2 regions of the Burkholderia sp. JKS000303 genome follow, and region 1 is predicted to be linked to the other one. Evidence: riboswitches for the same ligand, from Rfam matches in the RefSeq annotation. Region 1 holds a riboswitch; the other holds the start of a gene.
What was found. Region 1 has a riboswitch for manganese ahead of BX604_RS02535 (TMEM165/GDT1 family protein). Riboswitches for the same ligand answer to the same signal wherever they lie in the genome.
Positions count from the first base shown of each region.

Region 2: linked by a shared signal. The riboswitch ahead of BX604_RS31285 (sodium:calcium antiporter) and the one ahead of BX604_RS02535 (TMEM165/GDT1 family protein) in region 1 are both predicted to bind manganese.

Region 1 covers NZ_PDBZ01000001.1:533,217-539,292, forward strand. Annotated here, with positions in the region: gene xdhC (xanthine dehydrogenase accessory protein XdhC) at 1-88, shown strand, start outside; gene BX604_RS02515 (adenosine deaminase) at 107-1,132, shown strand; gene BX604_RS02520 (hypothetical protein) at 1,263-1,553, shown strand; gene guaD (guanine deaminase) at 1,550-2,866, shown strand; yybP-ykoY riboswitch at 2,967-3,104, shown strand; gene BX604_RS02535 (TMEM165/GDT1 family protein) at 3,183-3,755, shown strand; gene BX604_RS02540 (DUF4136 domain-containing protein) at 3,802-4,506, opposite strand; gene pepN (aminopeptidase N) at 4,693-6,076, shown strand, end outside.
Region 2 covers NZ_PDBZ01000003.1:736,220-742,295, forward strand. Annotated here, with positions in the region: gene gstA (glutathione transferase GstA) at 1-247, shown strand, start outside; gene BX604_RS31285 (sodium:calcium antiporter) at 282-1,292, opposite strand; yybP-ykoY riboswitch at 1,375-1,550, opposite strand; gene BX604_RS31290 (ExeM/NucH family extracellular endonuclease) at 1,834-3,645, shown strand; gene BX604_RS38730 (hypothetical protein) at 4,014-4,226, opposite strand; gene BX604_RS31295 (S10 family serine carboxypeptidase-like protein) at 4,476-6,076, shown strand, end outside.

The DNA.
Region 1 (6,076 bases):
GCCCGAAGTCATCGCGATCTCGGTGGCCGCGCAATTGCTGCAGGCCGTCGAGGCGAACGCGCCCGCGCAGGCTTCCCCTACATTCTGACCGACCAAGAACAACGCCATGACCCCGACATTCAAGGACAAGATTGCCCGCGCACCAAAGGCGGAGCTGCACATCCATATCGAAGGCTCGCTCGAGCCCGAACTGATTTTCGCGCTCGCGCAGCGCAACGGCGTGAAACTCGCATACGACTCGATCGACGCGCTGCGCGCCGCGTACGCGTTCACCGACCTGCAGTCGTTCCTCGACATCTACTACGCCGGCGCGAGCGTGCTGCTGACCGAGCAGGATTTCTACGACATGACGGCCGCGTACTGCGAGCGCGCGCTCGCCGACAACGTCGTCCACACCGAATTGTTCTTCGATCCGCAGACGCACACCGAACGCGGCGTGCCGATCGACACGGTCGTCGCGGGCATCGACCGCGCACTCGCCGATGCCGAGCAGCGCGGGCTGTCGAGCAAGCTGATCCTGTGTTTCCTGCGCCACCTGTCCGAAGACGACGCGCTCGCGACGTTCGAAGCCGCGTTGCCGCTGTTCGAGCGCTATCGCCATCGTCTGATCGGCGTGGGCCTCGACTCGTCCGAACTCGGCCATCCGCCGACGAAATTCGCGCGCGTGTTCGAGAAGGCGCGCGCACTCGGGTTGAAGCTCGTCGCGCATGCGGGCGAGGAAGGCCCGCCCGCCTACATCTACGAAGCGCTCGACGTGCTGAAGGTCGACCGGATCGACCACGGCGTGCGCAGCATCGAGGACGCGGCACTCGTCGAACGCCTCGCACGCACCCGCACGGCACTCACCGTGTGCCCGCTGTCGAACCTGAAGCTGTGCGTGTTCGACGACATGGCGAAACACACGCTGAAGGCGCTGCTCGATCGCGGCGTCGCGGTGACGATCAACTCGGACGATCCGGCCTATTTCGGCGGCTACGTCAACGATAACTACTTCGCCACCGTCGACGGGCTGCAACTGACGGACGCCGACGTGCACGCGGTGATCCGCAACGGCTTCGAGGCGTCGTTCGTCGACGCCGATCAGCGCGATGCGCTGATCGCGCGTCTCGATACGTACTGGCAGGCCGCGTAATGCGCCGGCATCGAGGTTCACCAGACAGATGAAACACCGCAACGACATCCGCTTCGCGACGACCGGCTCGGCACTGCGCCGCGCCGGTCGTGCACCGTGCGTGCTGGCGGGCACGGCATCCGTCGCCGGCATGGCGACGACGCTGTCCGCCGTCGCGCGCCAACGCCTGTCGTTGCGGCTCGTCGTGCCGTTCGTCGCCGTGCCGGTCACGCTTGCCACTGCAATCGCGGCGCTGCCGGCTGCCCTGGCCGCTGCGCTCGTGTGCGCCATCGCAGCCCGCAGCGCGTCACGCTTCGCGCCCGTGCCACGCGCGCATCGTCACCGCGTGCGGACGCCGGCTGCGCCGTCCACCCTGTCGCGCGCCCGGCGCCGACCGTTTTCTTCTGTTCGCCTTACCTTGATGCAGGATCATTCGTCATGACGCAAACCGCTTTCCGTTCCCAGCTGCTGACCTTCAACGGCGACCCGGCGCAGTCGAGCCAGGCCGCGAACTACGAGACCGACGGCCTCCTGATCGTCGACGACGGCAAGGTCGTCGCGGCCGGCCCCTATGCGAAGCTCGCCGCGACGCTCGCGCGCGATGCGATCGTCCACGATCTGCGCGACAAGCTGATCGTGCCCGGCTTCATCGACACGCACATCCACTATCCGCAGACGGACATGATCGCGTCGCCGGCGCCCGGCCTGCTGCCGTGGCTCGACAAGTACACGTTCCCGACCGAGCGCCAGTTCGGCGATCCGGAGCATGCGCGCGAAGTCGCCGATTTCTTCGTCGACGAACTGCTCGCGTGCGGCACGACGAGCGCGCTCGTCTACTGCACCGTGCACAAGCAGTCGGCCGACGCGCTGTTCGCGGCGAGCGACGCGCGCGACCTGCGGATGATCGCGGGCAAGGTGCTGATGGACCGCAACTGCCCCGAGTTCCTGCGCGACACCGCGCAATCGGGTTATGACGACAGCGCCGAGCTGATCGACCGCTGGCATGGCAACGGCCGCCAGATGTACGCGCTTACGCCGCGCTTTGCGCCGACTTCCACCGAAGCGCAGCTCGAGGCGTGCAGCGAACTCGCGCGCCGCCACCCGGACGTGTTCGTGCAGAGTCACGTCGCGGAAAACGTCGACGAAGTGAAATGGGTCGCCGAGCTGTTCCCCGGCCACCGCAGCTATCTCGACATCTACGACCGCTACGGGCTGCTGCGTCCGCGCGCCGTGTACGGCCACTGCATCCACCTCGACGACGAAGACCGTCGCCGGATGGCCGAAACGCGCACCGTCGTCGCACACTGCCCGACGTCGAACTTCTTCCTCGGCAGCGGGCTGTTCGACTTCGACAAGGCCGGCGAATACGACGTGCCGGTCACGCTCGCGACCGACGTCGGCGGCGGCACGTCGTTCTCGATGCTGCAGACGATGAACGAGGCGCACAAGGTCGCGCGGCTGTCGGGCCACCACCTGACCGCGACGCGGATGTTCTGGCTCGCGACGGCCGGCGCCGCGCAGGCACTCGATCTCGCCGACACCGTCGGCACGCTCGCGCCGCGCACCGAAGCCGACTTCGTCGTGCTCGACCCGCAGGCGACGCCGCTGCTCGCACGCCGCTCCAAGCGCGCGGACTCGCTCGAGGAATTGCTGTTCGCGTTCGCGCTGCTCGGCGACGACCGCGCCGTGTACCGCACGTACGCGGCCGGCCGGCTCGTGCACGAGCGCGGCGCGGCGCGCGGCGCCTCCGCGTAACGTCCCGTTTGCTCCACCCTGCTCCGGCGTACGCTGTCGCGCATGCCGGAGCCGCCGGATTCTCGCGGAACATCGCACGCGGCACGCGCCGTGCTAGAATTCGCCGCTCATTGGGGAGTAGCCGCTCCGCTCGATGTCCCGCGCCCCCGGCGCGCATCGTGACGGAGGCGTCCGTCAACAGACTTGGCCGTACGGCCATGGCGGACGCAGCCACCGAGGCCTGGCGAGACCGATGGTTCACTGCGCGCCGCTTCAGGGCCCGGCGCGCGGCGGATCGTCGCTCGCACGCACAACACCGGCCCGTGGAACCCCATACGTGTCCCAAGCCTTCCTGATCTCCACCGGCGCCGTCGCCCTCGCTGAAATCGGCGACAAGACCCAACTGCTGTCCCTCGTGCTGGCCGCGCGCTATCGCAAGCCCGTGCCGATCATTCTCGGCGTGCTCGTCGCGACGCTCGTCAACCACGGTTTCGCCGGTGCGCTCGGCGAATGGCTCGGCGTGCTCGTCACGCCGTCGATCATGCGCTGGGCGCTCGCGTTCTCGTTCATCGCGATGGGGTTGTGGATCCTCGTGCCGGACAAGCTCGATGCCGACGAAGCCAATGCGACGCGCTCGCGGCTCGGCGTGTTCGGCGCGACGCTCGTGGCGTTCTTCCTCGCGGAAATGGGCGACAAGACGCAGATCGCGACCGTCGCGCTGGCCGCGCGCTTCCAGGATTACATCGGCGTCGTGGCCGGCACGACGTTCGGGATGATGCTCGCGAACGTGCCCGCGATCCTGCTGGGCGACCGTTTCGCGCACCGCCTGCCGACGAAGCTCGTGCACGGCATCGCGGCCGTGCTGTTCGTCGTGCTCGGCGCACTGGCGTTGTTCGGCGTCGGGATCTGACGCCCGCGGGCGTGGCGCGGCCGGGCGGCCGCGCCGATATCGCGCGTTACTTCGCGACCGCCGCACCCGATGCCGGCGCGGCCGGCACCGCACGCTCGTTCGCCGCCGGCGGCACCGCCGGCCCGCCGTGCTTGTCGACCGGCAGCCGCACCGTGCGGATCGCGCCGTTCGCCAGCGGGAAATCGGCGAGCGCACTGCGCGCGAGGAACGGCATCGCATACATCAGCGCGCCGTTGTCGCCGGTGGTGCGCGCGGTCACGTTATAGACCTCCTTGCCGGTCGCGCGCTCGGTGATCCGGATGCCGAGCGTGTAGTCGAAGACCTGGTAGGTCTGCGCGACGTAGCCGGCCGGCACCGGCCCCCAGGGCCCCCACGGGCCCCACGGCCCGCCTCGCCAGTACGGCCCCGGCCCCATGAACCACGGGTCGTAGTAGACCGGCTGCGGCACCGTCACGAGATCGCTGCCGACCCCGTACGTGAGCCCGACCAGATAATGCGCCTGCACCGTCGGTACCTGCCGGAATGCATACGCGGACAACTCGTTCGCGACGATCGGCTCGTAGGTCGACTGCTCGATGCTGTGTTTCTGCGCATCGGTGCGCGTAAAGGCATAAGTGCGTGTCGCGTCGCTGCCGCTCCAGTCGGAGAAGGCCGTGACCTGCGTCGTCACGTAGCTCGTGCAGCCCGTCAGCAGCGCCACGCACAGCACCGCCGCCCAGCCCGCACCGCGTTGAATCCATTCGCGTTTCATGTCGATCCTCGTCGATCCGTCACCCGTTCGTCGCACCGTGCGAAGCGTACGGGATGCCGATAATACGCGGACAGCCGGAACCGGTAAAAAGTTCGCCCGGCACGCGGCCGCAAGCCTTTGTACAATGGGCCGATTCGCCCGGCCCGCGTGGCGGGCCCGATCCCCACTCCACCGATCTCGACGACCATGTCCGACAACGCTTCCTCCACCGTGATTCGCCGCGCCGACTACACGCCGCCGGCGTTCCTCATCGATTCCGTCGCCCTCGAATTCGATCTCGCACCGGCCCGTACGATCGTCAGGAATACGATGCGCGTGCGCCGCAATCCGGACGCGGCCCCTGCCCCGCATCTGGAACTGATGGGCGAAGCGCTCGAATTCCTCGGCGCGCATCTCGACGGCGCGCCGTACGGCGCGGTGCGTGCGCACGAACACGGGCTGACGGTCGAAAACGTGCCCGATGCATTCGAGCTGACGCTCGACAGCGCGTGCGCGCCGGACCAGAACACGACGCTGTCCGGTCTCTACGTGTCGAGCGGCAACTTCTTCACACAGTGCGAGGCCGAAGGCTTTCGCCGCATCACCTATTTCCTCGATCGCCCCGACGTGATGGCGTCGTACACCGTCACGCTGCGCGCCGACAAGACCGCGTATCCGGTGCTGCTGTCGAACGGCAACCTCGTCGATTCCGGTGAGCTGCCCGACGGCCGCCACTTCGCGAAGTGGGAAGACCCGTTCAGGAAGCCGAGCTACCTGTTCGCGCTCGTCGCGGGCAAGCTCGTCGCGATCGAGGAGAAGATCACGATCGGCTCCGGCAAGGAAAAGCTGCTGCAGGTCTGGGTCGAACCGGCCGATCTCGACAAGACCCGTCACGCGATGGATTCGCTGATCCACTCGATCCGCTGGGACGAGAAACGCTTCGGCCTCGAGCTCGATCTCGACCGCTTCATGATCGTCGCGGTCGGCGACTTCAACATGGGCGCGATGGAGAACAAGGGGCTCAACATCTTCAACACGAAGTACGTGCTGGCGAACCCCGAGACCGCGACCGACACCGATTTCGCGAACATCGAATCGGTGGTCGGCCACGAGTACTTCCACAACTGGACCGGCAATCGCGTGACCTGCCGCGACTGGTTCCAGCTGAGCCTGAAGGAAGGCCTGACCGTGTTCCGCGACCAGGAATTCTCGGCCGACATGGCCGCGGGCGACGCCGTCGAATCGGCGGCGCGCGCGGTCAAGCGCATCGAGGACGTACGCGTGCTGCGTCAGCTGCAGTTCGCCGAGGACGCGGGCCCGATGGCGCACCCGGTGCGCCCGGAAAGCTACGTCGAGATCAACAACTTCTACACGATGACCGTCTACGAAAAAGGCTCGGAAGTCGTGCGGATGTACCAGACGCTGTTCGGCCGCGACGGGTTCCGCAAGGGGATGGACCTCTACTTCCAGCGCCACGACGGCCACGCGGTGACCTGCGACGACTTCCGCCACGCGATGGCCGATGCGAACGGGCGCGACCTCGCGCAGTTCGAGCGCTGGTACAGCCAGGCCGGCACGCCGCGCGTGTCGG
Region 2 (6,076 bases), on a different contig from region 1:
CCGCTTCGCGTGGATCGACCGGCAGCTCGACGGCAATCCGTACCTGACGGGCGAGACCTTCACGATCGCCGATGCGTATCTGTTCGCGCTGACGGGCTGGGGCAAGGCCGACTGGATGCGCTCGGTGTACAACGCGGACCTCGACCTGAGCCGGCATGCGAACCTGCGCGCGTGGTACGAGCGGGTGCGGGCACGGCCGGCCGTGCAGCACGTGCTGCAGGCCGACGCGCGGCCGAACGCGTCGTGATGCTTCCGGACCCGCCCGGCGCAATGCCGCGCATTCAGCGTGTCAGCGTCACGAACAGATAGCCGGCATAGCCGACGCCGTTCACCAGCAACGCCCCGATCGCGAGCCCGCGTGCGCGCACGTTGACGCGCAGCCAGGCCGCCGCCGCGAGCGTGACGATCACGCCGGTCAGCACCTCGGGGCGCGGCTCCCACGGCGTCAGCATGATGCCGATTGCCGGCAGCAGCGTGCCCTGGAACACCATCGCGCCGGTGATGTTGCCGAACGCGAGCGTGTCCTTGCCGCGGCGGATCCACAGCACGCTGTTGACCTTCTCCGGCAATTCGGTCGCGATCGGCACGATGATCAGCGACAGCAGCAGCGCCGAGATGCCGAGCAGGTGCGACACGCCTTCGACGCCGTGAATGAAGCCCTTCGCGCCGCCGACCAGCAGTGCGACGCCGAGCGCGAGCTGCAGCGCGATGGTCGCCAGGTTGGTCGGCAGCCCGATGCGCGACAGGAACATCGCGTGCGGCGCTTCGGTGCCGTGTCCGGCGTCGACGAGCCGGGTCGACGCGCGGAACGTCATCACGACGTACAGCACGTAGATGCCGACCAGCATCGCGGCGAGCAGCGCGCGCACCGCCCACACGTGATGCGGGACGAACATCGCGGCGGTGGCGAGCGCGAATGCGGCTATGAAGCAGTTCAGGTCGCGCACGAAGCCGCTGCGTTCGGGCGCGATCGCGCCGCCCGGCCCGCGCGAACGGATCACGGCGCACGCCATCAGGAACGTGGTGAGCGTCGCGAGCATCAGCGGCGCGCCGAGAATCGCGCCGACGCCGATCTCCTCGTTCACGGCGGCATTCGACGTGCCGCCCGCGAGCGCGAGCAGCGGCACCATCGTTTCGGGCAGCGCGGTGCCGACGGCCGCGAACAGCGACCCCGTCACGCCTTCCGAAATCTTCAGCCGTTCGCCGAGATGTTCGAGTGCATTGGTGAAGAGTTCGGCGGCAACGAGGATGACGATCAGCATGAACGCCAGTTCGACGAGCATCAACGTCATGCGGCACCTCCGCAGGCAGGCGTGCGGGCAGCGGCAGCGAAACGGAAACGGGAGGGGAAGGGCGGGACGAACATGGGAACTCCGGGGCCGGACGTAGACGAACCATGACGCATCTGCCGACGTCCGACCAGGAACGACGTGATGCGTCGATGGTCTCGCCAGACCGATTCGGCCGAACGCGCCACGGCCGCAGGCCGAGTGTGTTGACGCGTTCGCTTTCCGGGGATGGAAAGCAGGCTACTCCCCAAAGACGAATGGCAGTCTAGCCGAGCCGAATGCTTTCGGCAAGCATGCAGAGGCGGCCGCGGATCCGGCGCGACAGCCGCCCCCGCGATGCATATCCCCCTTCGCGCGGGGCGCCGGGACGACGCGCCACACGACGGCCGCCACCCGCACAGGCCGCTGCGGCGTGCCCGGCGCGGCGGGCACACCTGCGTTCGGCAAGCATCGCGAAAATTACATCGGACTGTCCGATCATTACCGGAAACTGTCATTAAGCGCCGCTAAGCTTTCGCCACCCTCACAACCGGGATTTCCCGTCATGCGCTCGACAATCCGCCTGTTTGCCCCGCTATTGCTGCTACCCACGCTCGCCGCACCGGTATTCGCGGCCACGGCCGCGCCCGTCAGCCCGAACTGCGGCGGCAGCACGACGCCGATCGCCGACATCCAGGGGCCGGGCGCGCCGTCGCCGCTCGCCGGCCAGAACGTGTCGATCGAAGCGGTCGTCACCGCCGATTTCGGCGGCACGGACGGCTTCGGCGGCTTCTTCGTCCAGCAAGCCGACGCGCAGCGCCGCAACCAGCCGGGCGTATCGGAAGGGCTGTTCGTCTATGCGCCGAAGGCGCGCGCGCAGGCCGGCGATCTCGTGCACGTGACGGGCAAGGTCGAGGAAAAGTACGGGCAGACGCAGCTCACGCTGGCCGGTGCGATCGCGGTGTGCGCGAACGGCCAGACGGTCACGCCCGCGACGCTCACGCTGCCGGTCGACAACGCGAACGCGTTCGCCGCGTATGAAGGGATGCGCGTGCGCCTGCCGCAGACGCTGACCGTCACCGACAACTACGAGCTCGGCCGCTACGGCAGCGTGATGCTCAGCAACGGCCGCCTGCGCACGCCGACGAGCGTGGTGCTGCCGTCGCAGGCGCAGACGCAGATTGATGCGAACGCGCGCAACCGGCTGATCCTCGACGACGGCTCGAACAAGCAGAACCCGGGCACCGTGCCGTATCCGGCGCCGGAGCTGTCCGCCGCGAACACGCTGCGCTCGGGCTACACCGTGCGCAACGTCGAAGGCGTGCTCGAGGTGCGCTACGGCGCGTGGCGCGTGCAGCCGCTGCCCGGCGCGGCCGTGCCGGCGTTCGACAAGCGCGAGAACCCGCGCACCAATGCGCCCGCGCGCGATCCGAAATCGAACCTGCGCGTCGCGTCGTTCAACGTGCTGAACTACTTCAACGGTAACGGCGTCGGCGGCGGCTTCGACGATCCGAACAACCGCGGTGCGAAGAACTACGAAGAATTCCAGCGTCAGGAAGCGAAGATCGTCAGCGCGCTGAAGGCTCTGAACGCCGACGTGATCGGCCTGATGGAAATCCAGAACAACGGCTACGGCGAACTGAGCGCGGTGCGTCAGCTCGCGGCGAAGCTCGGCAGCAACTGGCGCGTCGTCGATCCGGGCGTGTCGCGCCTCGGCGGCGATGCGATCACCGTCGCGATGATCTACGACAGCCGCGCGGTCGAACCCGTCGGCCGCGCGTCGACGCTCGCGATCGACGACAAGAACCGCCAGCCGCTCGCGCAATCGTTCCGCCGCATCGGCGGCAAGCAGGCGCTGACGATCGCGGTCAACCACCTGAAGTCGAAGAACTGCCCGGACGCGACGAACGACGATCTCGACCAGGGCGACGGCCAGGGCTGCTGGAACCCGACGCGCACGCGCGCGGCGGCGAAGGTGGCCGACTGGCTCGCCGGCACGCCGACGGGTGTCGCGGGGCAGGGCGTGCTGATGATCGGCGACTTCAACAGCTACACGCATGAAGACCCGATCCGCCTGCTCGAGTCGCGCGGCTATCGCAACCTCGTGTCGCGCTGGATCGGTGAGAACGCGTACAGCTACGTGTACAACGGTGAAGCCGGCTATCTCGACCACGCACTGGCATCGCTGCCGCTCGCATCGCACGTGAAGGCCGTGCACGAATGGCACATCAACGCGGACGAGCCGCTCGCGCTGCAGTACACGCTCGCGTACAAGTCGGCGGATCAGCAGAAGACGTACTACGCGCCGGATGCCTATCGCTCGTCGGATCACGATCCGGTGCTGATCGACATCGCGCTGCCGGGCGGCGGGAACTGATCGCCGGCCGAACACGATCGAAGACACGCGTGCGGCGTAGCCGCACGTCGTCGCGCGAGCGGTGGCGATGACGCAGCATCGCGCACTGCCGCTCGCGCGGCGCCTCTCCCCATGCATCACGTGTCCGGCGCAGGATTGCCCGAGCGCAATCCGAAATGCGCGGAACGAATGATCGCCTCTTCATTGCAATACCGCGCGTATTGCATCTCGATGCCGCCCGGACCGGACGGCCGATTTATTCGGACGGCATGTAAATAATTCCGTATTTCGATTTGGTGAATTATTCGGATCGGTATTTTGTGGGTGGCGATGGATTTTATTCGCCGTGCCGGGCTAATCGAAATGAGATAATTAAAATGAAAGAAAAATCAGCTCGATTCGATGCGGCTGCCGACCCGGCGCACCGGCCTGAAAAGCATTGCGCGGCATGAGGGAAAGTGCGTGAATTCCAGCGCATGGGGCGGATATGACGCATCGAATTCGAACAAACGTTTTTCTTTCAAATTCAATACACTGGCCGCCGTTTGCATCATAAGAGAATTTTTAATATCAGAATGATCTTTGACAACGCGGCGCAGCACCGCCTATTTTTGTCATGTCGTAAATTTTGGTAATAAAAAAGTCGTCAGAACTGCAAGGGGGCGGCGTCCACGCATCATTCTCCGCCAGCAGTTTGCTGTCTCTGTATCAAGTTCAGTCTCTCGAAGAAGTCCCATCCCCAACCGCCGTCTGCCGACCGTGCAACGCGAGTGGCGGGTACGCCTGCGCGCGTTGCGCCGGCGATGGCGGCCTGTGTGAAGCGGTATCCGACCCAACACAAGGATAGAGGCATGAAACCAGACAGGAGCAGTACCGGCAGCCGCCGCGAACGTCGCGGCCGGCTGGCCGGGCTAGGCGCATTGACCGTCATCACGCTGGTGCTCGCAGGCTGCGGCGGCGACGATTCGTCGTCCGTCGGCGCGTCGAGCCTCGCGCAGACCACCGCCAGCCAGCAGGCGAGCGCGCAGGCGGCCGGCGGCCAGACGCCGGCGGCCAACCAGCCTTACGTCGACCCCGTCGCCTATTCGATGAATGCGACCGACAGTCTCACGGCCGCGCAGGTCTCGGAGAAGGCGGCCGTGATGCATTACCAGTGGAAGTCCGGCGGCACGACGGTCAACTACACGACCACCACCGGCCACCTGACCGCGCAGGATGCGAGCGGCAATGCGGAAGCGTCGATGTCGTACGTCGCGTACACCGCGCCGAGCACGAACGGCAAGCCGCGCCCCGTCACGTTCGTCTATAACGGCGGCCCCGGCTCGTCGTCGATCTGGCTGCGGCTCGGCTCGTTCGCGCCGACGCGCGTCGCCACGCCCGATCCGCTGTTCGGCAACAACTGGCCGAACTATCCGCTCGTCGACAACACCGAAAGCCTGATCGACACGACCGACCTCGTGTTCATCGACCCGCCCGGAACCGGGCTGTCGGAAGCCGTCGCGCCGAACATGAACCAGAAGTACTGGGGTTCGGATGCGGACGTCAACATCATGCGCGACTTCATCCAGCGCTACCTGAACGTCAACAGCCGCAACACGTCGCCGATCTACCTGTACGGCGAGTCGTACGGCACGCCGCGTACCGACATGCTCGCACTGGCGCTCGAATCGGCCGGCGTGCATTTGACGGGGATCGTGCTGCAATCGTCGATCCTGAATTACTTCGCGGACGCAACGGAAGCGGTGGCGATCACGCAGTCGACCGAAGGGTTGCTGCTCGACACCGATACCGTGGCCGGCTATCTGCCCGGCTATGCGGCGGTCGCGGCGTACTTCAACCAGGTGTCGCCGGCGCCGGTCAACCAGGATCTGTATGCACTGCAGACCGAGCTGGTCACGACGCTGATCTACAACCAGCTGCAGAAGTACTCGCAGTCGTGGGTGTTGAGCCAGCTCGGCATTCCGGATGCGCTCGGCACGCCGGTCTTCCCGAGCGATGCGACGCTGAAGCTGTGGTCGTTGCCGTCGGGCATGACGCTGCAGGCGCTGCGCGGCTACTTCAACGCGAATCCGTTCGGCACGAGCCTGCTGCCCGGCACGACGATCGGCCGGTACGACGGACGCGTGTCGTTGCCGAACGCCGATCCGCGGCTGCAAACGGACGGCGATCCGTCGGACATCCTGATCTCGCAGCCGTTCACGAACGCGCTCGCGACGCAGATGCCCGATTACCTCGGCTACACCGCGCCGAACGCGACCTACGTGCCGTTGAACGACAACATCATCGGCCTGTGGGACTTCTCGCACGACGGCCAGCCGATGCCCGACACGATCCCCGATCTGCTTGGCGCGCTGCAGCTGAATCCGAAGCTGCATGTGCTCGCGGAAAACGGCTTCCACGATCTGGCGACGCCGTTCTTCAACACGGAGAAGCAACTCGCGCGGCTGCAGAC